2 regions of the Tepidibacillus infernus genome follow, and region 1 is predicted to be linked to the other one. Evidence: predicted binding sites of a transcription regulator. Region 1 holds the regulator's gene; the other holds the start of a gene.
The links. Region 1 encodes NrdR, which represses ribonucleotide reductase genes. Its sites were predicted from a motif close to AACACNATATATNGTGTT; they were not measured.

Region 1 (15,119 bases):
GTTCATTCCTATACCAATGATCAGCGAGTCCTTGATAATATGCATAAAGATTTAAGAAGAGCTAGAGCAGCGGGGCAATCGATTATTCCAACTTCAACTGGAGCTGCAAAAGCAGTGTCTCTTGTTCTTCCCGAATTAAAAGGAAAGTTGAATGGAGTCGCTCTCAGAGTACCCACTCCTGATGTATCAATCGTAGATCTTGTTGTTCAAGTTGAAAAAAAAGTGACAGTTGAAATGGTGAATGAGGTTCTGAAGAAAGCAAGCTTGCAGGAATTAAACGGCATCCTTCAATACTGTGAAGAACCCCTAGTATCTTCTGATTTTATAGGAAACGATCATTCATCGATTGTAGATAGCTTATCGACAATGGTCATTGGAGAAAATCAAATCAAAGTAATGGCTTGGTATGATAATGAATGGGCTTATTCATGTCGGGTAGTTGATTTGGCTAAATATCTTCATGATAAAGAAAAACAAAAACAAAAAAATAAAGTTTTAACCGCATAAATTTGAAATGCATAAGATACTATAACAGCACTGAGTTTATCAGTGCTGTTAATTTTTTTCTGAAGCATATCTCCAAATACTTCAGAGCATCTTATTTAATTATCTAGTTACAGTTTGTCCTGCAAGTTGTTGTTCAGCGATTTGAACTAAACGACGAGTAATGTTACCTCCGATTGCACCGTTATCACGGGAAGCGATGAATCCCATGTAACCGTCTTGAGGAATTTGAACTCCTAATTCATTAGCAATCTCAAATTTTAATTGGTCTAAAGCTTGACCTGCTTGAGGAACTACTAATTGATTGCTACTGCGCTCTTGCCCTGCTGCCATTGTTGTTCACCTCCTTATCGGTTGGTAATCGTATTGTATGTAGAATCAAATGTTTCAATACAGGTAAGTGATTCCAGTGTCAGCAGATGAAAATAAAAATAAAAATTCTCTTGCAAAAAGGGGATAAAACCAGTATACTGAAATTCGTGAAATTCAATTTACTTTTTAAATAACTAAGGAACCAGTATCTACTCAAAGGGTTAGGACCTCATCGGACTAACTTTCCCCCGTGGTAGATGACGTAGGTCCCGCATGCTTGAGAGGGCATGGAATTATTGTAAAAAGGGGGATGACGTTATGGATACTATGGGACGTCATGTAATTGCAGAATTATGGGGTTGTAATGTTGAAAAATTAAATGATTTAAAATTTATTGAAAAAACGATGGTTGATGCAGCACTTGAAGCTGGCGCAGAAATTCGTGAAGTTGCCTTTCATAAGTTTGCACCGATGGGGGTTAGTGGAGTTGTCATTATTTCAGAATCCCATCTAACGATTCACAGTTTTCCTGAGCATTCTTATGCAAGTATTGATGTATATACTTGTGGTGATCGAATTGACCCAAATGTTGCTGCAAATTACATTACGAAGCAACTTGAAGCAACAACTCGTGAATCTGTACAAGTTCCACGTGGTGTTGGGCCAGTCGTGATTGAACCAACAAAAATTGAAACGTATAGCAAATAAGCTATCCAAAAAGAAGGATCTGATCCTTCTTTTTTTACTGTTGACATAATAGCATTAACTTAGTAATATATAAAAGTCGAACAAAAATTATAATAAGCGAATATGAACTGGTAAGTATAGAGGTGCGGTTACTTAAGAGTAAGATTATCTTCAATAGGGCTTTGGGTAATCTGAAAGGAAGAACCGCCGAAGTGTATAACTTTAGCCCAAAGAGTTATATGCTGGTTCTGCGTAAAATATATGTAGAACTGTCACAAAATGTATTTTGTGGAGAGCTATCTGCCAACAAGTGTTTTTTTATGAATTACTTATTTATTTGGGCATAATAAACCTTGAGGCATATATAGCTTCAAGGTTTTTTGTTTATCATATGCTTTTGTTCGAACATATTTAAAATAGATAAAGGAGATGCAAAGAGAGTGAGAAACAAAATATCTGTGTTTTTATTTACTTTATTCATCATATTATCTCAACATTTGCCTGCTTTTGCAGAAGAAATCGATCAAGCCGCAGAACATGCAAAACAGTTTGGTTTTTGGACATTAATCCCGCCATTGATTGCAATCATATTAGCTTTTATTACAAAAAATGTTGTGTTGTCGCTATTTATCGGCGTCTTTTCAGGAGCATTTTTGTTACAACTTACATCGTATAATGTTTTAGGTGCCTTATTTCAGGGATTGCTTCAGGTTGTACAATATATTTTGACATCTTTAGCAGACCCTTGGAATGCTGGAATTATCCTTCAAGTTTTAGCAATTGGTGGGCTAATCGCCTTAGTTACAAAGATGGGTGGGGCAAGAGCGGTAGCTGAATCGTTAGCAAAAAAAGCAAAATCCCCAAGAAGTTCACAAGTGATTACTTGGCTTTTAGGCATACTGGTCTTTTTTGATGACTATGCGAATTCACTCATTGTTGGACCGATTATGCGTCCTGTTACAGATAAATTACGAGTGTCAAGAGAAAAGCTTTCATTTATTATTGATGCCACTGCAGCGCCAATAGCGGGTATTGCATTAGTTTCTACTTGGATTGGCTATGAAGTAGGGTTAATTAAAGATGCATATTCTTCAATTGGGCAAGATGTCAATGCTTATGGTGTCTTTATGGATACAATCCCTTTTCGATTTTATAATATTTTATTATTAGTCTTTGTTGTAGCTACGGCATTATTTATGAGAGAATTTGGCTCGATGTATCAGGCAGAACGTCGAGCAAGAACAACAGGAAAAGTATTAGCGGATACAGCAAAACCAATGGCAACTGATGATAAAGATGTTCAGCCAAAAGAGGGTATCCAATTAAATATATGGAATGCAATTATTCCCATCGGGCTTTTAATGATTCTATCCTTTGGTGGCTTTTACTACAATGGGTACATGGCGATCATGGGTGGAGAGGATGAGGCTGTAAAACAACTGATTCAATCTAGTCCATTATCCTTTGCAGCCATTCGTGAGACTTTTGGATCATCTGATGCAAGTGTAGTATTATTCCAGGCTGCTCTTTTTGCAAGTATTGTGGCCATGATCATGGGTATTAGTAAGAAGATCTTTACCGTTTCGGAAGCGATTGAAACATGGATTAACGGAATGAAGTCTCTTTTGATCACTGGGGTTATTTTACTATTAGCGTGGTCCTTAAGTAGTACAATGAAAGAATTAGGTACAGCAAAATATCTTGTTGGTCTATTATCTGATACCCTACCAGCATTTGCTTTACCAGCGATTATCTTTATTTTTGGAGCAATTATTTCATTTGCAACTGGTACTTCTTATGGTACGATGGGTATCTTAATGCCATTAACTATTCCATTGGCAGCTGCATTATCTTCAGACCCTAATTTTATTATCATGAGCGCAGGAGCAGTATTAACAGGTGCAATTTTTGGCGACCATGTTTCTCCTATCTCAGATACAACGATTCTATCTTCGATGGGAGCAGGTAGTGACCATTTAGATCATGTAAGAACCCAATTAGATTATGCGATTCCAATAGCTATTTTAACTATTTTCTTAGGTTATTTACCTGTCGGATTAGGACTATCAGTTTGGTTTACACTTCCAATCGGTATCCTTGGTGTTATCTTGTTAGTTCGCTTTGCAGGAAAACCAGTTGAAAATTAATATAGTCGACAAATTTCCTTACTCCCACTTTTAAAAGTGGGAGTAATCATTTTTACGGTGAAATATAGGAAGGATTTCCCCTTGACCTTTTAAAGAAATTAAGGGAAACTTATAATAACTTGTACAACCTTAAGCGCACATAGATGTGGGAGAAAAAATTGGGGTGAGAAATATTGAGATGTCCTTACTGCAATTATAATGGAACAAGAGTATTAGACTCTCGACCGATCAATGATGGAAAATCCATACGAAGAAGAAGAGAATGCGATTCATGTAATAGAAGGTTTAATACCTATGAAGAAGTAGAAGAAACACCCATTTTAGTCATTAAAAAAGATGGAAGTCGTGAAGAATTTAGTAGAGAAAAAGTGCTAAGAGGGCTTATTCGAGCATGTGAAAAAAGACCAGTGCCATTAGAAACGTTAGAAAATATGGTGGCAGATATTGAAAGAGAATTAAGAAATGATTTGAAATCAGAAGTTGACAGCAGAGTCATTGGTGAAATGGTGATGGAAAAACTATATCAGATTGATGAAATTTCCTATGTTCGTTTTGCCTCAGTCTATCGCCAGTTTAAAGATATTAATGTATTTATTCAAGAGATTTCTGAGTTACTGCGAAAAGGATGAAGAGAATCCCCTCCAATTCGGAGGGGATTTAAATAATGTGATATTATGAGCAAGTTGAACCAAAAGTAGATCTAACAGTAAAGCCACTTCCCCAGCGGGAATCACGAAAATCTACTTCAACATCGCCTATATTTTCAAGCTCTTTAGCATTGACGACCACTTTAAAGTTCTCATATTCGAAAACTTTATCTTCTTCATTTGGCTCATCCAGAGCCAATCCCAAGGATGGACCGCCTCAGCCAAAACCAGCAATATATACACGGATTGCTGCGCTACTTTGTTTCTCTTTCAGTAACTCTTCAAGCTTATCCTTTGCACTTGGTGTTACGGAAACCATATCATTACCTCCCCTTCTCAATGTTTAAGCATCTAGTTGTGAGTTAAATACCCATAAAGGTATTATATATGGATTGGTTTGGAGAAACAAGTGTTGTTTTTGTTAAGTTAGAGTGATGGTATAATAAAGATAAGCTTTTTATAAAAGGGGTTGATTTAGAATGTCTTACATCTTCAATGAAATTACACCACAGGATTCTTATATTATAAGATTACCTAATTCAATCGAAACTACCCAATTTTCTTACATGATTGAGTTATATCAACCCATTATTGGCACAGAGGCTCTAAGTTTATATTTAACCTTCATTTATCACCTTCCTTTAGGACAGGCAGGTGTTTCAATACCAAATCTGCATAGAGGTTTAATGACACAACTTCAGCTTTCCTTTCCAACGATTATTAAAGCGAGAAAAGTTTTGGAGGCTGTTGGTCTTTTAGAAACTATAAAGTATAAACACGTTGAAAAAAATGAACATATCTTTGAATATACCCTATTTCCACCATTACATCCTATCCAATTTTTTCAGAGTGACGTTTTAAGCCTATTGTTGTTAAATCGATTAGGGAAGTCAGCTTTTCAAACCTTAAAATCTAAGTTGACACCAAACTTAAATTGGAACCATGGGTACTACATATTTGCTGAGAAAATAACCAAGTCATTTGATGAAGTTTTTGATACTGTTTTAGCCTCTGAATTCAAGATAAAACCAGGTTCTGAAATAGAGCAATTGATTCAACCGCTCGAATATCAGGAAGAGAAAAAACAATCACCTAAACTAGATATTAAGAAAAAATATCTTGATATTGATTTTATAAAAGGAATGGGTAGTTCCATCTATCCCTTAGAAAAAATCATCGATTCAGATTTAGAAAAACTTTTACATGAATTAGCTTTCCTTTATCAATTATCTGAAACTGACATGATCAATCTATTAAAGGATCATACCATTTATGATTCAACTGGAAAAATTGATAAGCAGTCACTCAGAAAAAGGGTAAAAGAGCGAGTTCAATTTGCTGAAAAGGAAGTTGTCATTGTTCAAAAAGAACAGCTGGTTGATGAAAAAAAACAGAAATCAGCCCACAATCTTAGTAAAGCAGAGCAACATCAATGGGAATTAGAACATTTAACTCCTATAGAACTAATGAAACAATATCAAGGTGGTGGAAAGATAGCAGAAGCAGATTTAAACTTAATTGAAGGACTGTTAATTGATTATCAATTGCCATCAGGAGTAGTAAATGTATTAATAGAATATATTATGTTGACTAATGAATATAAACTTCCTAAGAATTTAACGGAAAAGATCGCGGGGCATTGGAAACGTCTAAAAATCAAAACCGTAAATGAAGCGCAAAATGTGGCCAAGAAGGAGCATCAATTGTATAAAGAATGGAAAGAGGTAAAAAAAGGTTCAAAGAATGCAGCCAAGAAAGCTTTTACTTCCACAAAGTCGGGAAAGAAAGAGAAGATACCAGATTATATTTTACAGCAAGAAGAAAAGTATCATCAGAAAGAGAATACAACTGACTCTATAGATAAAGAAAGTCAGGATGAAATCAATCAATTGTTAAGGAAATTAGGAGAAATTTAATGAGGGGAAAGATGATAAAATGGATCCTTTAAGTCAAATCATAGGTGAATTAATACCCAACTTAAGCGTTAATAAGCAAAAATGGGTTCGTTATTTTGAACAACATCCAGAATTACAGTCACTTTTTCAAACAAACGAACTCTCTAAAGAGATGATTCTTCCTTCATTAAATCAACTTTATCAATATATCGAGGATAAAAAGAATTGTTCCCTCTGCATTGGAATTGATAATTGTCCAAATTTATTAAAAGGGCATTATACGACTTTAAAATTTGAATATGGCCAAATTCAAAGTATATTAACAAAATGCCAAAAGTTACTTAACCAAGAAGAAGAGGAATATAAAAATCAATTATTTAAGAGCCAATATATTCCAAAGGAAGTTTTGAAGGCTTCTTTTAAAGAGATTGATCAAACGTTAGGACGTAAAGAAGCCCTTATGGGATTATTAAAATTTATTGACCTTTATCAATCTGGTCAAAAACGAAAAGGAATCTATTTATATGGTCCGCTCGGAGTTGGAAAAAGTCACATGTTGGCAGCGACTGCGAAGAAATTAGCAGAAAATAAAATTTCCACTTTAATGATCTATGTACCTGATTTTTTTAGAGAAATGAAAAGTTCTATCCAAGACCAAACCTTAAATGAAAAAATGAAGCTTTTACAAGAGGTTGAGGTTCTAATCTTAGACGATATTGGAGCAGAAACGATTTCTCAATGGGAAAGAGACGAAATACTAGGAGCCATCTTACAAGCTAGGGTAGTAAAAGGGTTGCCTATCTTATATTCCTCTAATTTAAATTATGATGATTTAGAAGAGCATCTGGCGTATTCAAATAAAGGTGGAGTGGAAAGCTTAAAGGCCAAAAGAATTATGGAAAGAATTCGGCATTATACAGTGCCTTACTTTGTCGATGGACCTAACAGAAGAATGTTGGAATGACCCCTTTGATGCGAATTTTTTAGGTTTGAAAGTGTTGAATGTAAATGAAGAGGATGCTATAATAATTTTTGTCTTAAGAATGGGGCATTAGCTCAGCTGGGAGAGCGCTACACTGGCAGTGTAGAGGTCAGGGGTTCGAGCCCCCTATGCTCCACCATCAATAAAACCAATAACAGAAAATTCGCTTTTAGATCTAAACCTTCGATAATTAAAAACTCGTTTATTCAGAACTTGGATGTCTGCATCACGCTGATCCAACTTGTTATTAATCGTCTGAAGCATTGCATGAACGTTTTCTGGATTGCTTTCTTCGATACGTTGAACAGTGGCCTTAATATCTGTAACATCTGATTGTAAATAAGATGCTTTTGTTTCAAGTGTATCAAATTGGGTGTTCATGTTGGATTTGATATCTTGTATCTCTGATTTCATATTTTTCATTTCATTCTCTATGCTATTTAATCTTTGATTATTCATTATCCAATTTTAAGCTCTCCTCAAATACTGTAATATTTTATTTTTAACAATTATAGCATATAAAGCAATAAAGAATAACAAAGTTTGAAACAAAACCTATTGTCTGTTTTAGTTATTGTAGTTATAAGGATGATTGCTGTTGTTCCTCAAAAAGAAAATGTCCGCCCCCTAATCATCATAAGGGCGGTTTTTTTACGTAACTCCTCTAATTCCTTCTTTTTTTCCTCCTCATTAACTTCAATTTGTAGATCATCATTCCAATCCAAACAGCGAAACTCTCAACAGCAACGTAATCTAACCAATTCGTAAAATCAATATCATTTAGTGTAGTCATGAATAATAGTAAAAATAAGATATCCGTACTATTTATTTTTTTTCATAAAAACCAGCTCTTTAATTTCTAGGTGTGTTATGCTCCACCATACTTAAATATTACAAAACATATACTCCTTAATAGGCTATAGTACAATCAAATGCTAGACATTTACATAGTATTTGTATTGTGAGATTTACACCTACAAAGGAGAGATGATAATAATGAAGAAAATAGGAAAAGATGATGCTTATCCAGGTCTTGTGCCAAACCATACCCATGGTTCTGTGGATTATACTTCAATCGAATTAGATCATGTTCATCAATGCCTAGATATTACTTCACCACCAATACTAACTAGTGATGGGGGACATATCCATTCTGTCGAAGGTTACGTTTTGTTTGAAAATGGTCATACACATTATTACGAAGCATACTCTAGTCCAGCCATTCCAGTGGGCAGTGGAAGGCATGTTCATTACTATGATTTCTATACAACAAAAAATGTCGGACACAAGCATCGTATTAGAGGTGTAGATCAACCGGCGCCTGGCGATCTTTAACCTTGACAAATTGTGTTTAACATTTTTAAAATATATAGTACACAATTGATCGGGATGTGGCTCAGCTTGGTAGAGCACCACGTTCGGGACGTGGGGGTCGCAGGTTCAAATCCTGTCATCCCGACCACTATGAGCTTTCATAAAAAAAGAAGAAGACCTACTTTAAATCATACTAAGTAAGGCCTTCTTTGTCGTTTATAGGTTAGAATTACTTAGATAAATTTTTTGTAACAGCAAGCATAAACTTTAATCCATTTTGAACACCTGGATCTTTCATTAGCTTTAACAATGAGCCAAAGCCAACTTTAGAGGTATCATGTTTTATATCTTCTTTTGCCTGTTCAACGGCATCTAGCACTTTATTAATCGTTTCCATGCCACCTAAATCAGCTAGTACTCTATCTCCAGTTTCTACTGCTGTCCCGGCGATATTAGCCATTTTAATTACTGCCCCTGTGTTAAATGCTCTTGTTGCACCGGAAATGAAGTGAGCTAAATCTAATAAATCTTTTAATACATTTTGCTCTTTCATGGTATTAATTGTTTGTACTAATTCTTTTAAGGTATTTAATTCTTGTTCAGTTAATTCTAACGTATTCTTACATTCTTCCATTGTCACACTCATTTTTTACACCCCTTTTCCTTTCTATAATAGTCCTCGAGCTGTCATCCAATACATTTCGTTAAATGCATGTTTAAACCAATGGATCATAGCAGATGGTGGAACTGGATTTGGAGGATTTTTATAATCCATATTAATGTAAGTTCCTTCTTCTAGACCTGCTTCGATAAAACAGAAAACTTTTCCATCATAGAAGTGAGTAGGTGTTTGACCATGAAGTTCTTGCTCAATATTTTTAGCAACATATTCAGACTCATAGTGAGCTGTAGAACCAGCTTTACTAATTTGGATTGCAGTTGCGTCTCCAACTACATAAATAGAAGGATCTACTTCAGATTTTAAAGTGTATTGATTAGTCGGAATAAAGCCCATTTCATTACCAAGTTTAGAATCGAAGATAACTTTTGCTCCGCGATGAGGTGGAATTGAAATTAACAGATCAAAGGATTCTTCTTTTCCGTCCTTGGAAGTAAGAACCTTTTTCTCTGGATCTACTTTTGCAGGCACGAATTGAGTAACATAACGGATATTACGTTTTTCAAGTTCAGGTTTTAACCATTTAGCAACCTTAACTGCCTGATGAACTTCCTCAAGCGGATAGGTATAAACGAGCTCAACCTTTTCTCGAATACCTTTCTTTTCAAAGAATTCATGTAACATTAAATACAATTCAATAGGTGCAACTGGGCATTTATGAGGTTGGCCAAGTGTAATAACGATCTTACCACCTTGGAAGTTTGTGATTTTTTCTCTTAGTTTAAGAGCACCCTCCATTGTATAGAAGTCATCACCAGCTTCAGGTAAGCCAGGAATTAAGTCGAAACGAGGAATTGCACCTGTACCGATGACTAAATAATCATAAGTGAAGTCACCTTTGTTTGTTTTGATTACTTTTTTATCTTTGTCGATCAATGTTGCATCAGCGATGACAAGGTTTACATTTGGATGTACTAAAGCCTTCTGTTTTTTTACATAATGCTCAGGATTTTGCAAACCAAAAGCAATGAAGAGATAACCTGGTTGATAGATATGATCCTCTTCTGCTGTAATCATGGTAAGTTTAACTTCACCATTTTTAATTTCGTGATTTAATCCTTTTGCCAAGTGGTTAGCAACCATGGTTCCACCGGTTCCACCACCAAGAATTACAATGTTTTTAGCCATTTTTTTTACCCTCCCTTAACTTTGGTTCTATAAAGAGAATTGCCTAGGCCAAACTTTGTTCAATATTGAACATGGAACAAAGATACCTTAGGCGGTATGTCTCTAACTCATATTTTATACAAGTCTCGATTATTTTTCCAATGATTTTTTTAATAAATACTAATAAGTAATCATTCTTTTCTGAGCGAGAGAAAAAAAATAAATAGATGGGTGATCACATAAGAAAAAATACATTATTTTCATATAATATATTAGCTATCTTTTTAGTTTTCTGAAGGGGGGAAGAATGATGATTGAAATGGGTATTATTATAGCTTTAGCCATGTCTTTAACCCCATTTCTAAGTGATTATATCCATATTCCTAAAAAGCTAAGAGCATGGACTACACTATTGCTTATCGTTTTGCTAAATATAGGGAATGCATTATTATTTGCAGACCATCAAATTATCGAATCAATCAGACAGGGAATAAATGATGGAGTCATTGCAGTGGGTTTATATTCTACAGGCAAGAATACGTTTGAATATATGAAGTCAAAAAAAAGATTAAATTGACATTTATTCGTTTTAATGGTATGATAATTGATGTCTCAAAAGAGGTTCGGTAGCTCAGTCGGTAGAGCAGAGGACTGAAAATCCTCGTGTCGGCGGTTCGATTCCGTCCCGAACCACCATTTTTTAAATGAAAAGTGGACAACTATTTAAAGTTAATGTTTATTTGCGGACGTGGCTCAGTGGTAGAGCATCGCCTTGCCAAGGCGAGGGTCGCGAGTTCGAATCTCGTCGTCCGCTCCATATATTTGAGCGCAGCTACGTCGATTTTACTTCTAGCAAGCGAATATAGTTGTGCCCTTTAGGGTACTCCATTAACGTGCCGGGGTGGCGGAATTGGCAGACGCACAGGACTTAAAATCCTGCGGTAGGTGACTACCGTACCGGTTCAAGTCCGGTCCTCGGCACCATTAATATACTCAGAGAGTGCACTATATTAATTTTCGAGTACGACGTTGAATGACATCATTATCAGATGAATTTCATATTGCAAATAAAATAGTAGCTTTTGATAGCTACTTTTTTATTTAACTTAATTTTACATTTGTTTAATAATTTATCAACAATGTGTCGTTAAAATAAACATTTGACATAGATTTGACCTCACATTATATATGAAAAAGGGATAGCGCTTGCTATCGCTCATTTTTTTCTGTCATCAATGTCTTCCTAATATTCTTTTCTTCTTAAAGCAGAGATAACTCATATGAGTATGGATGAATCATAATAAAAACGGAAAAAATAAAAAAACAGATCAAAATTTACAATTCCTTAACAATTCATTAACGCTAGCTTGATATGGACAAAGTATACTCAAACTTGTAAGGAAAACAAATCAAAAAATTCAAGGGGGCTTTTGAAAGTGAACTTTAAAAAATTAGGCTTACTCTTCCTAGCATTAGTGATTGTCTTTACTTTAGGAGCATGTGCTGCTCAAAATCAACCAAATCAACAAGGCGGAGAACAAACACAGCAAGGTGGAGATGCTGCGGGTAAAGATATACTATTAAACGGAGCTGGTTCCTCTTTCGTTAACCCATTATTACAAAGAATGATTCCAGATTATGCAAATGCTAAAGGTGTTAAAGTAAACTATCAATCAATTGGTAGTGGTGGCGGAATTCAGCAATTGATAAAGAAAACAGTAGATTTTGCTGCATCTGACGCGCCTATGAAAGAAGACGAGATCAATCAAGCAGGTGGAAATGTGCTTCACATTCCAGTAACATTGGGTGGGGTTGCCGTTACTTATAATTTAGAAGGTGTAGATAAATTAAAATTAACTCCACAAGTATTAGGAGAAATTTACACAGGAAAAATTACAAAATGGAATGATAAAAAAATCACCGATATTAATCCAGGTGTAAACTTACCAGATGAAGAGATTAAAGTAACACATCGTTCTGATGGATCAGGAACAACTTATATTTTTACTAGCTACCTAAATGCTGCAGTACCCGAAATTTGGGGTGATAACTTAGTTGGTAAATCAATCGAATGGCCAGTTGAAGGTATTGGTGCAAAAGGTAATGAGGGTGTAGCTGGACAAATTCAAAATGAGCCTGGTACGATTGGTTATGTTGAATTAGCCTACGTTATTGAAAATAAAATGACAGCAGTCGAGCTTCAAAATAAGGATGGCAATTTTGTGGCTCCAACGCTTGAAACAGTTTCTGCCGCAGCTGCTGGAGCAGTAGCAAATATGCCTGAAGATATGAAAATATCTTTAGTAAACCAACCTGGTGCAAATAGTTATCCAATCGTTGGAACAACATGGTTATTGGTTTATGAGAATTCCCCAATGGATAAGGAACGTACTCAACAAGTGGTCGACTTCTTAAAATATGCTGTTACTGAAGGACAAAAATTTGCTGAAGAGTTACAATATGCTCCATTACCAAAAGAAATTCAAGATTTAGATGTTAAACAATTAGACAAAGTTCAAGTGAAATAGTAAAATGACATACGGATGGCAAAAAACCCTAAATAACAGGGTTTTTTGCTGTGTATTTTAGCTTGGTAAGGGGTGTATCGCTTGAAAAAACATTACGGAGACAAAATCTTTAAGGGAATCGCTTATCTATTTGGTTTTTCAGTTATGTTTCTACTTTTCTTAATGATTTATGAAATGTATTCTGGATCGAAGTTATCGATTGCTGAGTTTGGGTGGGATTATATTTTTGACTCGAAATGGAATCCAGTTGAAGAACAATTTGGAGCTTGGCCTTTTATTTATGGGACAGTGGTTTCTTCACTTATTGCACTTCTCATTGCAACGCCGATTAGTGTTGGGATTGGCATCTATTTAGTAGAAATAGCACCTAAATGGGTTCGAAACTCGGTAGGATTTATGATTGAATTATTAGCAGCAATCCCTTCAATTGTGTATGGCTTGTGGGGAATGTTTATTTTAGCTCCATTTTTACGGAACTATATCGCACCTATTTTTATTAATACATTAGGAGAATTTATACCTTATTTTTCAGGTCCGGCGTATGGCGTGAGTTTATTTACAGCTGGTGTGATCTTAGCTATTATGATTATCCCTACAATTGCATCAATTTCAAAAGAAGTGATTGCAACTGTACCAAATACACAACGTGAAGCAGCTCTAGCTTTAGGAGCAACCAAATGGGAAATGATTCGAACAGCTGTTTTAACCTATGCAAGAACGGGAATATTAGGTGGTATGATTATTGGGTTAGGACGAGCAATTGGTGAAACGATGGCAGTAACGATGGTTATCGGGAATAGACCTTCTGTCCCAAAATCTATTTTTGATCCAGCCTATACGATGGCAAGTGTAATAGCCAATGAATTTACTGAAGCTTCATCAAATCTGTACTTATCTGCATTGATTGAAATTGGTTTGGTCTTGTTCGGGGTTACTTTACTTATTAATATTATTGCAAGATTATTGGTTTGGTCAGTTTCAAAAGGAACTCAAGAGGTGAAATGATGAAATCACTTAAGAACAGAAAGATAAAAAGTAAAATAATGGTTATTCTCACAATTATTGCAACAGTAACTGCCTTAATTCCACTGTTTAGTATTTTTGGATATGTTATTATGAAAGGTTTACCTGCATTAAATTTAAGTTTTTTCATTCATACGCCAACTCCCCCTGGAGTTGAAGGTGGTGGAATAGCAAATGCAATCATTGGAACGTTTACTTTAATTTTAATTGCTTCAATTATAGGTATTCCTGTTGGTCTCATGTCAGGGATCTTTTTATCTGAATATGGGAGAAATAGGTTGGGTAAGTCCATTAGTTTTCTTACTGATATTTTAATTGGTGTCCCTTCCATCGTTGTTGGTATTGTCGTCTACACTTTATTAGTCATTTCCATGGGTGGTTTTACAGCGATTGCTGGAGGAGTTGCATTAGCATTTATTATGATTCCTGCGGTTACACGTACAACAGAGGAAATGTTAAAATTAATCCCAAGTGATATTCGCGAAGCTGGATTAGCATTAGGGTTACCTAAATGGAGAGTTATTTTATTCATTGTTTTACCTTCTGCAATGAGGGGAATTGTAACTGGAATTATGTTAGCTGTTGCACGTGTATCTGGAGAAACAGCACCATTATTATTTACGGCGTTTGGAAATATTTATTTTAGCAGAACTTTACTAGAGCCTATGGCTTCTATCCCCGTTCAGGTCTTTAACTATGCGATCTCTCCATATGCAGACTGGAAAGCTCAAGCTTGGGCAGGGGCATTAGTGTTGATCCTTCTAATTTTAGTTCTTAATGTGTCTGCACGTTTTCTCACAAGAAGTAGAGCTTAATTTTTCTAGGGTTCTCGCAAAAGTAATCGGAATACGGTTCGAAGGAGGACGTCACTTTTGTGGGTTATCTTGTGAACTCATCTTACTTATCGTCATACATTAATGAGGTGGAATCTATGTCAATTCAAGTAAATAATTTGAACGCTTGGTATGGAGATTTTCATGCTATAAGAGATATAAATTTGGATATAAAAGATAAACAAGTTACAGCTTTAATTGGACCGTCTGGTTGTGGGAAATCTACATTTATTCGTACGATCAATCGCATGCATGAAGTGATTGAAGGTGCACGAGTTACTGGTGAAATCATCGTTGATGGCCAAAACATTTATGATACGAATATAGACCCAGTAAGCGTACGCCACCGAATTGGGATGGTTTTTCAGAAACCTAATCCATTCCCGACGATGTCGATTTACGATAATGTGATTGCTGGCTTACGTTTAAATGGAACGAAAGATAAAAAAATCTTAGATGAA
Region 2 (15,119 bases), 490 kb from region 1:
ATCTAGAAATACGATCTTTGCTGTAATCAATTTTGGATAAAGGTTTTGTAGAAACAGTTCGTCCATTCTCTCCATAATTTGCATATCTGAGATGGAACCAACTTGTTCCCTATTTTCATCCAGAATGGATAGGTATTTCCCTGTTCTCTCATTAGCTAATCGTTCAATATATTGAATGTTGACACCCGCTTTTTGTGTTACATCCAATAGCCAATCCCCTTCTTCATCACGTCCAACAACGGTAAAAAGAAATGTAGACAACTGAAGCTTTGCAAGATTCTCTGCTACATTCCTTGCAACACCACCTGCTGTACGATAGACTTTTCCCGGATTACTACTTCCTTGTCTGAATGACCCATCAGCAATTCCTTTAATATCCACATTTGCCCCACCAATTACAGCAATTTCATTCATTCTCTCATTAAGAATATATCCCCTTTGCAAGATTCCTTTTTTGCTCAACCTCGCAAGATGGCCTGCAACAGAAGATCTTGCTAGTCCAAGTTGATTTGCAATTTCCTCTTGCTCTATAAAGGGATTTTTACGCAGAATTTCAATAATTTCTTTTTCCTTTGAAGTTAGTTGATTGATCATCACATCACCAAACTTAAGTTTTATGATATAACTTTTGTTTTATCTTAGCATAAAATACCTTTATGATGCAACAATTTTCGATTCAAATATTATAATTGGTATCATTAAAGTACAAAACGAGCTTGATTATTTACAAGCTCGTTTCTTTCTGTGATTTTTTTTGTGAATTCTCCTGCAAAAGAAGATGTTCTATTATGAACAACGGGTATATCCACAAGTAATACAATGCTTACAGCCTTCTTCGTTGACTAAAGAAGCTGATCCACAAGTTGGGCATAAATCTAATCCATCAGGCACTGCATCATCAGTAAAATCATGGTCATGATCAAACGAACCAATTCCTTCATGATCAAGATGTCTATTTAAGACTTGTTGCTCTGATGAAGCAGCTATAGAATCGTCGGATTCTTCTCCATCAATATGCATCTCTAACGCTTTTGCTACTGCATCAGCAATTGATTCAACTCGATTTGGTCCAAATCCAACTGCCCCTGAACCACCAATGCCTTTTAGATGTTTGATCAATAAACGTGCCTTATTACCATCTGGAATTTCCCCGAAGCGTAAAAATAGTGTTGACACTCTTCCCAAAGCTTCAGACATGGCGAAGACATCACTACCTGCTTTTCCTACATTAACAATCACTTCAAAAGGTTTACCTTCCACATCATTGATGGTGATATAGGCTTTACCTAACGGCGTATTCATTTTATAGGTTGCACCTGTTAATTTTTTTGGTCTACGACGATATTCTTTTTCAGGTTTATGATCTAATTGTTGTTCAACTTCTGGTTTTACTGCATCTTTTTCTTCCTTTTTCTCAGTTGAAAGTACTTGCACATCACGGCTTCCATCACGATAGATGGTTACTCCTTTACAACCTAATTCAAAGGCATATTCATAAAGTTTCTTAGTATCCTCCACCGTAAAATCTGCTGGTGCATTTGCGGTTTTACTAATGGAAGAATCTACCCATTTTTGAATAACAGCTTGTACACGGATATGGTCTTCAGCAGAAAGTTCCATTGCACTTACAAAATAGTCAGGAAGATCTTCACCAGGATGCTGGTCTAACCATTCTTTTGCAATCGGTACATATTGCTTGTCCAAACCTAATCGACTTTGACGAACATATTCAAAAGCAAAGAAGGGTTCAATCCCAGTAGATGTTCCAACCATGGTACCTGTACTACCTGTAGGTGCTTGAGTAAGAACAGTAACGTTTCTCATCCCTTTTTCTAGGATCGCATCTTTAACTTCGTCATCAAATTGTTGGACAAAAAGACTTTGTAGGAATTTTTCTTTATCAAACATTGGGAATGATCCCTTTTCCGCCGCAATTTCCGCTGAAGCTAGATAGGCTCGTTTTGCAATAAAGTTGTATAGTTTATCTAAGAATGCTAAGGATTCTTCACTACCATAACGAATCTTTAATTTGATGAGCATTTCAGCTAAGCCCATACTACCTAATCCAACACGACGTTCATTTAACTGATTTTTTTTATTTTCTTCAAAATGGTAAGGTGTAGCATCAATTACGTTATCTAAGAAACGGACAGAGATTTCAACAGTTTCTCCGAGAGCATCCCAATCCACTTCTCCATCTTTTACAAATTTGGCTAAATTGATCGAAGATAGATTACATACACCCCAAGCTGGTAAACCTTGTTCCGCACAAGGATTCGTACTAATGATTGGATTAAAATACCAACTATTAGACATTTGATTATAGTACTCCATAAAAACAATACCAGGTTCTGCCGATCGCCAAGCAGACTCAATAATGGTATGCCAGATTTCTCTAGCCTTTAATGTTTTATATACTTTCACGGATTTACCGAGTTCTTTCCATTTTTGGAGATTACCATCCCAAACTTCATCATATTCAGGATCACTTGTATCAGGGAAAACTAATTCCCAATCTAAATCTTCTTTTACTGCCTTCATAAAATCGTTACTTACAGCTACAGAAAGGTTAGCATTTGTGATTAGATCCATTTCTTGTTTTACGGTAATAAATTCTAATAGATCAGGATGCCAATCATTTAACATGAGCATTAAAGCTCCACGACGCGAGCCACCTTGTTCAATTAAACCAGTAGTATAGCTAAACAATCCACCCCAGGAAACAGCTCCACTGGATGAACCATTCACCCCTTTTACAACTGCTCGACGTGGTCTTAAAGAAGATAGGTTAATACCAACTCCACCACCTCGTGACATAATTTCTGTCATCTGGCTTAGCGTTTCCATAATTCCACCACGACTATCCTTGGGTGAAGGAATAACATAACAGTTGAATAAAGTTAATTCATCACTCGCTCCAGCCCCTGCAGCGATCCTGCCACCGGGAACTAATTTCCAATCATCTAATACATGGCGAAACTTTTCTGTCCATTCTTGTTGTTTTTTAGGTTTTTCAACAGAAGCAATCGCTTTTGCTAAACGGTCCCACATTTTTTCAGGTGTTAACTCCAATGGTTTTGTAATTTTGCTTTGTTCGGTTTCTATAACTTGTCCACTTCTTAAACCAACCGTAATCGTCAAACCATCAATCGAAAGGACTTCACCTACTTCTTTTTGTGGGAACTTTGGATCATCTTTTGTTAAAACTAATACAGTATCCCCTACATTTACTTGTTGATCAGTGACGTCCTTTAATGCATAGCGATCCAGGAAGATTTTTTCGCTTAATCCTTCTAAGCGTGTTTTCTTATCATTTTCCATTGATTGTTTCACTCTCCATCTTTCCTAATATTTCTCCTTATACATCTCATTATGTATGATCTCTTTGCTGAAATATCAATATATATGAGGTTTTTTCATTATACAACACTATATCTAGTATTTCTAGGAATCAAAAGTCCTAAAAAGTAAGAATATCAAATGAATAACATGGCCTAATTTTAATTTGCTTCCTTATTCTTAGGTATTAAAAAAATCTAAAAAAATCAATAAATACTAAATCCCATTCTTCTGAGTTCATGTTACAATAAGAGTATTAACAACTTGAAGCTCCATCTTAGTTATAGAAAAATACACTTTTAGAATTGGAGTGACTTCAATGATTCTTATGAATGATCAATTTATTACAAGAGGGGAGGCTCACATCGATATAGAGGATCGTGGGTATCAATTTGGGGATGGAATTTATGAAGTGGTTCGAGTTTATGATGGCAAACCATTTCGTTTTGATGATCATTTAATTCGATTTGAAAGAAGCGCAAAAGAATTAAGTCTTTCTTTACCACTCTCTTCAGAAGAAATTAAGTTAAAGATAACACAATTAATTGAAATGAACAACCTTCAAAACGGTATTGTTTATTTTCAGACAACTAGAGGTGTAGCGACTAGAAACCATGCATTTCCTACTGATTCGACATCGGTACTAACTGCATATACAAAAGAAATGAATAGACCTTACGAAAAATTGCAAAAAGGGATTAAAATTGTCACAATTGAAGACATTCGTTGGCTACGTTGTGATATAAAAAGTCTTAACCTATTAGGTAACATTATGGCAAAACAATATGCCGTTGATCATCAGGCCTATGAAGCAGTACAAATTAGGGATAATATTGTGACTGAAGGAAGTTCATCTAATTTCTTTATCGTAAAGGACGGTAAAATCCTCACACATCCGGCTAATAACTTTATTCTAAAAGGAATTACAAGATTAGTGATTGAAAAAATTGCTGATAAAATTGGTATCCCCTTTGTAGAAAAAGAATTTAATCTCAAACAAGTCTACCAAGCTGATGAGGCCTTTGTAAGTAGTACAACAATGGAAATCATGCCAATTAACCAGATCAACGATAAAACGATCACCAATTCTCCAGGATCTATTACTAAAGCATTACAAGAAGAATTTGAAAAATTAATCAAGTTGAATTGACAGAGTGACATACAAATAAACAAAGGACCCTGTATCTTACAAGGTCCTTTGTTTTTTTCGATTATTTTTTATTTTGTATATCTTAAGATTGGGTTTCTAGCAGCTGTGACTTCATCTAAACGGCCAACAACCGTCGTATGAGGTGCTTCTAATACCTTTTCTGGGTCTACTTCTGCTTCTTTTGCGATTTGGATGAGTACGTCGATAAAAGAATCTAATGTCTCTTTACTTTCGGTCTCCGTTGGTTCAATCATTAAACATTCTTCCACGATAAGTGGGAAATAGATGGTTGGTGGATGAAACCCAAAATCTAATAATCGTTTTGCAATATCTAGTGTACGAACACCTAGTTTCTTTTGCTTCTTACCAGACAATACAAACTCATGCTTACAATGTTGTGAGAATGGTACATCATAATAATCCTGTAATCTTCGAAGCATATAGTTTGCATTTAATACTGCGTTCTCTGCTACTGCTTTAAGTCCATCTGGTCCCATTGTACGGATATAGGTATACGCCCTAACAAGAATTCCAAAATTACCATAATATGATTTCACGCGACCAATAGATTGAGGAATATTATAATCTAAATAATATCGATCCCCATCCCTTGCAACCATCGGTTTTGGTAAGAATGGTTCTAATATCTTTTTAACTCCTACTGGTCCAGCACCAGGGCCACCACCACCATGGGGAGTTGAGAAAGTTTTATGAAGATTCAAATGTACAACATCAAATCCCATATCCCCTGGACGTGTGATGCCTAAGATCGCATTCGCATTTGCTCCATCATAATAAAGCAATCCACCTGCTTCATGTACAATTCTAGCAATTTCCACAATATCTTTTTCAAATAAGCCAAGGGTGTTTGGGTTTGTAAGCATTAACGCCGCAGTCTCATTACCAACAGCTTGTTTCAAAGCTTCTACGTCTACATTACCAAATTGATTAGATTTTACAGTAACGATTTCAAATCCTGCTACTGTTGCAGATGCTGGATTCGTTCCATGAGCAGAGTCAGGAACTATCACTTTATTCCGTTGATGATCACCACGGTTTTCATGGTAGGCACGGATCAGCATAAGTCCTGTCCATTCACCATGAGCCCCTGCTGCAGGTTGTAATGTCACCTTATCCATTCCTGTAATTTCCTGAAGTTCCTCTTGTAGGTTGTACATCAGTTCTAAAGCACCTTGAACGGTTTCCTCCGCTTGATAAGGATGAATCTGGCTAAATCCAGCATATCTTGCAACATCTTCATTTACTTTAGGATTATATTTCATCGTACAAGACCCTAGAGGATAGAAACCAGAATCAACTCCATGATTTCGCTGGGATAATTCTGTATAATGGCGCATTAAATCCAATTCTGACAATTCCGGGAATTCTGGTGGATTCTCACGGATCACTTCTTTTGGAAGTAATTCATCAATTGGAATCTCTGGTATATCTAATTCAGGCAAGCTATAAGCAACTCTACCTGGTTTGCTCAATTCAAATATGAGGGCTTTTTCTTTTCTCATAATAACCTCCATTCCGCCGCTAGCGCTGGCGGCACAAATAGTAATGAAAAATGGTGTGCGGCTTTCACCACTTTGCTATGATTAACTTAAGGAGAAGATATACTACAAAGCACGGCGAGGTGAGTCGTAGATTACTTCTCAGTTCAAAACAGTATAATAACCAGTGTAAGAATCATCTTTCAAGCACAAATAAGTGGTTCTATAAGACCGCACGCTAATCATTGTTTTAGCTCTTTGTTAAATGTGTGATGGTTCAGTCAATGTCTTCTTCCTCCAATTATGAAAGGAGGCTGTGCCATGAAAGTTGTTTATCCTATCTGTTGCGGTGTCGATGTGCATAAGACTTTTCTCGTCGCCACAATTATTACTTCACAGGGGATTACCCCTCATTATTCAAAAAAGAGATTTTCTACTTTTAACAATTCCATTCTTCAATTCAAGCAGTGGCTGATTGATAACAACTGCTATGATATGTGCATGGAATCGACCGGGAAATATTGGGTTCCTGTCTACAATCTTTTGGAAGATACCATCCGTATGACTGTTGCTAACCCCAAATGGGTGAAGGCTGTAAAAGGAAATAAGGATGATAAAAAAGATTCTAAGTGGATTGCTGACCTTTTCCGCCTTGGTTTAGTACCAGGAAGCTATATCCCTAATAAACCAGTCCGTATTCTTCGTGAATACACTCGCTACCGTTCTAAACTTGTTTCTTGTAGAAGCAGTGAAAAGAACCGTTTTCAAAACGCTTTCACAGTCTGTAATGTAGCCCTTGATGCTGTCGTTTCCGACATGTTTGGCAAATCTGCCACTTCCATCACGGACTATCTGATTTCCTCTGATACCTTTGACCCGGAATACTGTACTTCTCTTCTTCATAAATCTTTGAAAAAAAAAGCAGATAACGTGGTTGAATCTATTGAAGGATACCAAATGACTCAGGAACAAAAAGAACGTATGATCATGGTTCGTTCTCACCTCGACTTCGTAACCAATTCGATTGCTGAACTGGACGAAAAACTGGATAAGTTGGTCGAACCTTATGAAAGTGCCATTAACCTTTTATGTACCATTCCCGGAGTTAATAGAGCATCTGCAATCACCATTATCTCCGAGATTGGTACAGATATGTCTCAATTTGCCAACTCCAAGCGTTTGTGCTGCTGGGCGGGACTAACACCTGGCAATAATGAATCTGCTGGTAAGAAGAAATCTGTCCGTATTACACGTGCCGGTGTATACCTCAAACCTGCATTGGTACAAGTTGCCCATGCAGCCGTGAAATCGGATAAGTCTCCTTACTACAAAATCAAGTACGAACGCATTTCTAAAAGGAGAGGCAAAAAAAGAGCCATAATCGCTATTGCAAGGATGATACTCACCGCCATATACAATATGTTTGTTACTGGCGAAGTGTGGAATCCAAGCGACTTGTATAAAATTGATATGCCACAAGAAATGCAGGACAAGCAGAAAGAGAAAGCTATTAATCAGGCAATAAAACTCCTAATTGCCCAAGGTATAATAAAGGCTTCTGACATTTCTGTAGCTTAAAACCAAAGCTTGATTTTTTTTAGGTCTTTAAAGACCTTAGTTTGCTGCGCCCTTTTTTACCAAATTTAAGCTTATTTTTCACGCTAATCCCTCCAATCTTGCTGCGAATTGATCAATTTGTTCTTTTGTTTTGACCTCAGTTACAGCAACAAGCATGATACCTTCTAATTCGGGATAGTCTTTACTTACATCATAACCGCCTATGAAATGATCTTGTAATAAGGCCTTATTGATTTCAGAAACAGGTTTAGGTAGTTTAATTGCAAATTCATTAAAGAAAGGAAGGTGAAATGCAGGCTCTACTCCATTGATAGAAGTTAGTACTTTATATGCATAATGAGCTTTTTGAAGATTTTGTTTTGCCACTTCTTGAATTCCTTGTTTTCCCATGGTATTCATATATACAGCAGAAGCTAGTGCCATTAATGCTTGGTTTGAACAAATATTCGAGGTTGCTTTTTCTCGTCTAATATGTTGTTCACGTGCCTGCAGGGTAAGAACAAAACCTCTATTCCCTTCATCATCAACCGTCTGGCCAACGATTCTTCCAGGCATCTTTCGAATTAACTTTGAATTTGTTGCAAAGAATCCAACATGCGGTCCGCCAAAGGAGGCTGGAATTCCCATTGGCTGGTTATCACCAACAACTACATCTGCTTTATATTCTCCTGGAGATTTTAAGATAGGTAATGCCATTGGATTGGCACTTACAATGAAAAGGGCTTGGTTTTCATGAGCAACTTTTTCAATGGTTTTAAGATCCTCGATAAGGCCGAAAAAGTTCGGGTATTGAACAATCACCGCTGCAGTATCTTGATCGATTCTACTCTTTAACTCAGCTAAATCTGTAACCCCATCTTTTATGTTTACTTCGACCACATCTAAATTATGACCTTTGGCACTCGTTTTTAAAATGGTTCTTGCTTCTGGATGGACAGCGCGAGATACAATAATTTTTTGACGACGGGTAGAGCCTGCAGCCATTGCTGCAGCCTCTGCTAAAGATGTAGCCCCGTCATACATTGAAGAGTTCGCTGCTTCCATCCCTGTTAACTCCGCTATCAATGTTTGAAACTCAAAAATCCCTTGTAATTCCCCTTGGCTAATTTCTGGCTGGTAAGGAGTATATGCTGTATAAAATTCTGAACGAGAAATAACGTGATTCACTACACTTGGAATAAAATGATGATAGACTCCCGCACCTAAGAAACTCGGGTAATCATTCATCGTAATGTTTTTATGCGCTAATTTAGACATCAAATGAGTTACATCTTGTTCAGATAAAGCTTTTGGGATATTTAGTTCCCCTTCAAAACGGACAGTTTGTGGGATATCGGCAAATAAATCCTCTACCGATTCAACCCCAATGGCTGCCAACATCTCTCTTTGATCTTCGACAGTGTTTGGGATATATCGGAATTTCATTTAAATTATTCCTCCTCTTTAATAAAGGCCTCATATTCCTCCGCAGACAACAATTGATCTAATTCGGATGGATTACTAAGTTCAATCACAACCATCCATCCTTTTCCATATGGATCTTCGTTAATCACTTCAGGTGCATCTTCTAAGTCCTCATTTACTTCAACAACTTTACCAGAAACTGGTGTGTATACATCAGAAACAGCTTTTACTGATTCAACAGAACCCATGGTTTCGTTTGCTGATACATCGCTACCTTCTTCTGGAACTTCAACGAAAACAATATCACCTAAAGAGTGTTGAGCATAATCAGTGATGCCCACTCTTACTTTGTTTTCGCCTAGCACTTCAACCCATTCATGTTCCTTGCTGTACTTAAGGTTTTGTTTTAATTCACTCATCAAAAATACCTCCCACATCAATTAAATGATTTTTTTACTTGCTCCTTTTATAAAAAGGAGTTTTAACAATTTTAGCCTTTAACTTTTTGTTTCTAATCTCCACAAATACCTCATTACCAATATCTGCATGCTCTTTCTTAATCAAAGCAAGTCCGATATTTTTTTGTAAGGTAGGAGATTGAGTTCCGGTCGTGACTTCACCGATCACTTCATCGCCAACATAAACTAAGTAGTGAGAACGGGGAATTCCACGGTCGATCATTTCGATTCCGACTAATTTTCTTTGTGCCCCATGCTCTTTCTGTTCTGCTAAGATAGCTTTTCCAATAAAGTCACCCTTATCCAATTTTACAAAAAAACCTAACCCTGCTTCAATAGGAGATATGTCTTTTGAAAGTTCTTGCCCATAGAGAGGTAGCTTTGCTTCAAAACGCAGCGTATCTCTAGCACCTAACCCACAAGGTAATACTCCCTCATCTTTACCGACTTCTAATATTTTCTCCCATAATTTGGGGGCATCTGCATTGGATAAATAGATTTCAAAACCATCTTCACCTGTATATCCTGTTCGGGAAACCATGGCTCTGATCCCCTCAATATTAGCCTCGGGAACGAAATAGAAAGGTTCAATCGAAGATAAATCAGTATCCGCCATTTTCTGTAAGACTTTCTCGGCCAATGGTCCTTGAAGGGCTAATTGAGATACTTGATCGGAAATATTTTTAATATGTACATCTCCCTCTAAATGGGATTGAAACCATTCGAAATCTTTCTCGATGTTAGCAGCATTGATAACAATTAGATAATGATCTTCAACATATCTGTATACTAATAGATCATCAACCGTTCCACCATCTGGATAACACATCGGACTATATAAAGCCTTACCATCTACTAATTTTGACGCATCATTTGTAATTATTTTTTGGATATAATTTAGTGCATCTTTCCCCTTAACTTCAACTTCACCCATATGGGATACATCAAATAATCCTGCTCTTTCTCTTACTGCCTGATGTTCATCACTAATCCTAGAGAATTGGACAGGTAGTTCCCATCCTCCAAAATCAACTAATTTAGCACCATATTTTTCGTATAGTGGATAGAGCGGTGTTCTTTTTAAACCCTCTACCATAACATCACCTCCTAAATGGATTATAACAAAATTTTTCCTTTCCATAAAAAAAAGACAGAGCGATAGATAGTTCAATCTACTCTGTCCTTTGTGCCTGAGAGTTACCTAAAAAAAGTTGCTCCTTTGGCGGCTCATAGAGCACTCTCCAGAGATGCGTCCAATAGAAGTACTTTTGCCTGAGAGATTCACCTCTTTGGCTTGCTCCTTCGGCGCTACATTTCGTAGTCTCTCCTTCTATCTTCATTCGCCCATATTTCATTTTAATCTTAGAAATATTATATCAATTAAAACTCTTACAGAATAGCATTTTATTTCATAATCCAACTTTTTCTTCATAAAAGAGAAGAATTCGTTTCATACTAAGGATTACACGAATATTTCAAAAGGAGTTTAGCCCATGAGTATGATGCAAGAAAAAATATACTCCATTGATCAAGGAAATATTACAATTCCGATTCATTTTGAACAACAATGGGTTTATGATCTGCAACAATCATTTAAACAAGACGGACCATGGGATCTATGGGAGGCTTTTCAACTTGCCTATCAAGCGGAAGAAGTGATGCAAATCAAAGATTTTAATGAACTTCAATGTTTGGCTCATCTTCCATACTTAACTCCTTTTCCCCACCAAATTGAAACCGCAAAAAAAGTATTAAATGAAATGCATGGCAGAGCCATCCTTGCAGATGAAGTAGGTTTAGGAAAAACAATAGAAGCAGGACTAATTATGAAGGAGTATTTAATCAGAGGCCTGGCAAAGAAAATTCTTATTCTGGTCCCAGCTTCCCTTGTTTTGCAATGGACAAGAGAATTAAATCATAAATTAGGAATTCCAGCTGTGGCACAAAAGAAAGAATGGATGTGGGACAAGTACGATATTATTGTGGCCTCCATGGATACGGCAAAGCGTCCACCCCATGTCGACTATGTTCTAAATCAACATTATGATATGTTAGTAGTTGACGAAGCACATAAACTAAAAAACAAAAATACAAAGAACTGGGAGTTTATCAATAAAATTAAAAAGAAATTTATTCTATTACTAACAGCAACCCCTATTCAAAATGATATGACCGAATTATATAATCTAGTCACCCTTTTAAAACCGGGTCAGCTAGGAAGATACTATCATTTTCAAAAAGAACATATGAAGGACAAAAGAAACCCTAAAAATAAAGAGATCTTACGACAAGAAATTGAAAAGGTAATGATTCGCAATAAACGCTCTGATGAAAAGATAGAAATTGAATTTCCTCAAAGAATCGTAAAAACGATACCGATTGAACTAACTGCACCTGAACGAGAACTATATGATGAAATCTCCAGCTTTGTAAGAGGATATTACCGCCAGTTAAAAGGTGATATTCAGAATATGCTATCTCTAATTACACTACAAAGAGAAATATGTAGTAGTCGTGACGCAGCCTTTATTACTCTTGTTAATATGTTTAAAAAATCAGGTGGTAATGAAGAAATGAAAAATGAAATCCTGCGGTTGGTGCAAATCGCCAAAAAGGTAGAAACTCAATCAAAAGCAGATAAAATTATTTCTTTAATCAAAGAAATCAATGATAAAGTAATTATCTTTACAGAGTACAGAGCAACACAAGAATTTCTTATTACTAAACTTAAAGAACAAGGAATTACTTCTGTTCCCTACCGTGGAGGGTTTAATCGAGGGAAAAAAGATTGGATGATGGATCTATTTCAACGAAAAGCTCAAGTGATGGTAGCAACAGAGGCTGGAGGAGAAGGAATCAATCTTCAATTTTGTAATCAAATTATTAATTACGACATGCCTTGGAATCCGATGAAAGTGGAACAAAGAATTGGGCGTGTACATCGTCTTGGCCAAACAAGAAACGTGTATATTTATAATCTTTCTACAAATCAAACGATCGAAGAACATATTCTTTATCTTCTTCATGAAAAAATTAATATGTTTGAAAATGTCATCGGTTCACTTGATGTGATCTTAGAAAAATTAAAATTAAATGACCTTGAAAATAACATCATGAAAATGATGATCGATGCAAAGGATAACGAAGACTTTAAAGAAAAATTGTCACAGATCGGCAATCATATTGTTAATGGGGTGAACGGATAGATCATGGATCAAAAATGGGTTAGAGAGTATGTAGAGCAATACCTGCAGCTTTTTCAATGCCATATTATTGAAAGAGAACCTTCACACACTACAGTCAAACTTTCTGTTCCTGTAGACAAAGATCTAACCAACCGTCCATATTATTGGACTTTTGTAGAAAGAATGGGTGTTGAGCCTGAAACAATGACGATGACTTTTATTTTTGACCCTGAGCATTCTTCACAAGGGATCCGTGGGGAAGAGATTCGATTTGGCTCTAATCGACTCCAACAAATTTTTCATTCCACAAAAAAACGAGGAAAAATGGTTCGTCTCTATCAACAACAGCTTGATTCCATAAAAACATTCAATACTTTGAGTCCCTGGCTTGGGGTTAATTATAAAATCGAATTTATTAGCGATAAGAAAAAAGATAAATTGGTTTCAGTGGGGATAAATTTATCTAATGGAAAGATGAAGGAAAATTTTATTCAGACTTTACAAAAAATCAATCTCAGCCCCATGTTACCTGCTAACGTTTCTACTGTACCCACTTTCATTACCTTTAGAGAAGCAGCCTTACAATTAGAGGAATGGATTTTACATGAAATCAAAAAGGAAAATTTTAAGTGGGCAGAGGCTGCACAGCAGCGATTAGAAGAAGAGATTGAACAATTAGAATCCTATTATCTTATTCATGAAGATCCAGAAAAAGAATTTAATCCTGAACAACAGGAAGAAAAATCACAAAAACTTGTCGAAAAGGAAAGAAGATTGAATGAAGTAAAATGGCAGTATTCACCAAGAATTGAAGTAAAGCCAATTAATTATGGGGTTTTTTATTTGAGTGAGCATGTCCCAGAAAATGTCGAATATATTCATTAAATGTTTCATAACCATAAAGAGAAAGATTCCTTATGCGAACTTTCTCTTTTTTTCTTGTTCCTTCGATAAAACTTTCTAAAAAAATCGCAATCAGTAGCGACAGATTCTAACAGACATCGCAAAAAATTCAGAATAAAATGGAACCATATAGAAGAGGTGATAAAATATGTATCGGATGATTGGTTTAAAAAGGAAATTATCTTTCTTATTTCTTATCTTTTTCTTTATTCTGCTACTACAACAAGTTGGATACTCTGAAACAAAGGAAATCAATACAGAAAAACAAATAGAAACATGGCTTCAGCAACTTACCAAGACTTCCCCCTATCATGAAAGGTTGGATTCGCAAAATCTAAAACAAATCGTGATAAAGCCAATGAATGAAGATGTTCAGATCGTTACTTTCTCTACCTATGAGCAGCAACAAGGTTATATCGTTGTAACCAAAGAAGATAACAAAATGAAGGTGGTTGAATATGGGTTAGGTTCAATACTCCCATATCAAAAACAAGTGATCGCGGATGAAGGTATAAAAGAAATGATCCCTAAAAAATTTACCTATTATTCACCTTTTGAAAACTATTGGTTTTTTGATACAAAGAATGAAAAAATATATATAGAGGGTTCCACGGGAGAATGGCTCCCTGATCTAAGTGCCTACCAACCTAAATATAGGCAAAGCAATGGACTGGATTTAATGGAAAAATTAACAGATTCTTTATTTAATGATGATCTAATCTTTAACCCATATAAAGACTTATCTTGGTTATTGAATAATGAAAACAACATATCATTAACAGAAAATCAACTCATTCTTTCACTTAAACAAAAGCAAGAGGTGCTTTATGTAGGGTCAAAATATGATCGACAAGTACAATTTGCTTTTCCAGTCATTGGTTATCAATCATGGGTTGATCAAAACTATATCACACTTTATGATGAGACACTTGATCTGATTCGTTATGTTCCATTTAAAGATGTTCAAGCATTTGGCACATTTTATCTACATCCTTAATAAAGCCCTAATATTAAAAAAGAGCGATGGATAGATCCATTGCTCTTATCACTTTATTGAAGATTATTGTCGATTGATCGCTTGATAAACTTCCTCTGGGGTTAGTCCCCTTGCATTGATTACTGGTACTTTAGATGTGATATCTTCCATTCCCATTACATCTTTATCCTGACCTGAAATAATCACTGCATCCACTTGCCCTGTTTGCTGATTTAAATCCGTAACCTCAACACCTTGGCTTGTTAAATAATCCTTTAAGTAATTTAACGATTGTTCCATTGCAACCCGTGGCATAGGTACACCCCCTCTCTAAAGTTAATATGAGCGAGAAAGGGGTTACCTATACCTGCTTATGCATTTTTTTTGAGCCTTTTCATCACCATTTTTAAGGAAAAAGGAATAAGTCCAAACCAGTGAGAAGAAAAAGATTCAGTTTGTTCTTTTGCTGTTTCTTTTGACTTTTGTTTGGGATTGTCAATCCGTTCAACCAATTGAATGGTTAAGTACTTCACAAAATCATTAGATTTCATCCATCGTTCCCCCTTTCATTATCAGTATCAACAAAATATTTAAAAAATATCCTAAGGGGAACAAATTACAACTTAT

Region 2: TEPIDINF_RS02925 (adenosylcobalamin-dependent ribonucleoside-diphosphate reductase) is a predicted target of NrdR. The motif match lies at 3,426-3,443, and genes of this name have one in related genera.

The regions. Positions count from the first base shown of each region.
Region 1 is NZ_JBLWFI010000001.1:78,821-93,939, forward strand. It holds gene TEPIDINF_RS00440 (glyceraldehyde-3-phosphate dehydrogenase) at 1-507, shown strand, start outside; gene TEPIDINF_RS00445 (alpha/beta-type small acid-soluble spore protein) at 607-837, opposite strand; gene speD (adenosylmethionine decarboxylase) at 1,135-1,524, shown strand; lysine riboswitch at 1,634-1,810, shown strand; gene TEPIDINF_RS00455 (Na+/H+ antiporter NhaC family protein) at 1,944-3,650, shown strand; gene nrdR (transcriptional regulator NrdR) at 3,824-4,279, shown strand; gene TEPIDINF_RS00465 (IscA/HesB family protein) at 4,323-4,616, opposite strand; gene TEPIDINF_RS00470 (DnaD domain protein) at 4,777-6,213, shown strand; gene dnaI (primosomal protein DnaI) at 6,233-7,156, shown strand; tRNA gene TEPIDINF_RS00480 (tRNA-Ala) at 7,238-7,313, shown strand; gene TEPIDINF_RS00485 (hypothetical protein) at 7,301-7,597, opposite strand; gene TEPIDINF_RS00490 (YmaF family protein) at 8,171-8,509, shown strand; tRNA gene TEPIDINF_RS00495 (tRNA-Pro) at 8,560-8,636, shown strand; gene TEPIDINF_RS00500 (DUF1641 domain-containing protein) at 8,718-9,134, opposite strand; gene TEPIDINF_RS00505 (NAD(P)/FAD-dependent oxidoreductase) at 9,156-10,295, opposite strand; gene TEPIDINF_RS00510 (hypothetical protein) at 10,582-10,851, shown strand; tRNA gene TEPIDINF_RS00515 (tRNA-Phe) at 10,895-10,970, shown strand; tRNA gene TEPIDINF_RS00520 (tRNA-Gly) at 11,017-11,091, shown strand; tRNA gene TEPIDINF_RS00525 (tRNA-Leu) at 11,170-11,258, shown strand; gene pstS (phosphate ABC transporter substrate-binding protein PstS) at 11,711-12,802, shown strand; gene pstC (phosphate ABC transporter permease subunit PstC) at 12,875-13,807, shown strand; gene pstA (phosphate ABC transporter permease PstA) at 13,804-14,640, shown strand; gene pstB (phosphate ABC transporter ATP-binding protein PstB) at 14,757-15,119, shown strand, end outside.
Region 2 is NZ_JBLWFI010000001.1:565,945-581,063, reverse strand. It holds gene TEPIDINF_RS02930 (carbohydrate kinase) at 1-594, opposite strand, end outside; gene TEPIDINF_RS02925 (adenosylcobalamin-dependent ribonucleoside-diphosphate reductase) at 787-3,321, opposite strand; gene dat (D-amino-acid transaminase) at 3,659-4,489, shown strand; gene gcvPB (aminomethyl-transferring glycine dehydrogenase subunit GcvPB) at 4,558-6,012, opposite strand; gene TEPIDINF_RS02910 (IS110 family RNA-guided transposase) at 6,310-7,566, shown strand; gene gcvPA (aminomethyl-transferring glycine dehydrogenase subunit GcvPA) at 7,645-8,991, opposite strand; gene gcvH (glycine cleavage system protein GcvH) at 8,997-9,389, opposite strand; gene gcvT (glycine cleavage system aminomethyltransferase GcvT) at 9,424-10,524, opposite strand; glycine riboswitch at 10,604-10,675, opposite strand; glycine riboswitch at 10,679-10,768, opposite strand; gene TEPIDINF_RS02890 (DEAD/DEAH box helicase) at 10,922-12,634, shown strand; gene TEPIDINF_RS02885 (YqhG family protein) at 12,638-13,498, shown strand; gene TEPIDINF_RS02880 (hypothetical protein) at 13,665-14,513, shown strand; gene TEPIDINF_RS02875 (YkuS family protein) at 14,577-14,807, opposite strand; gene TEPIDINF_RS02870 (YqzE family protein) at 14,864-15,043, opposite strand; gene TEPIDINF_RS02865 (shikimate kinase) at 15,116-15,119, opposite strand, start outside.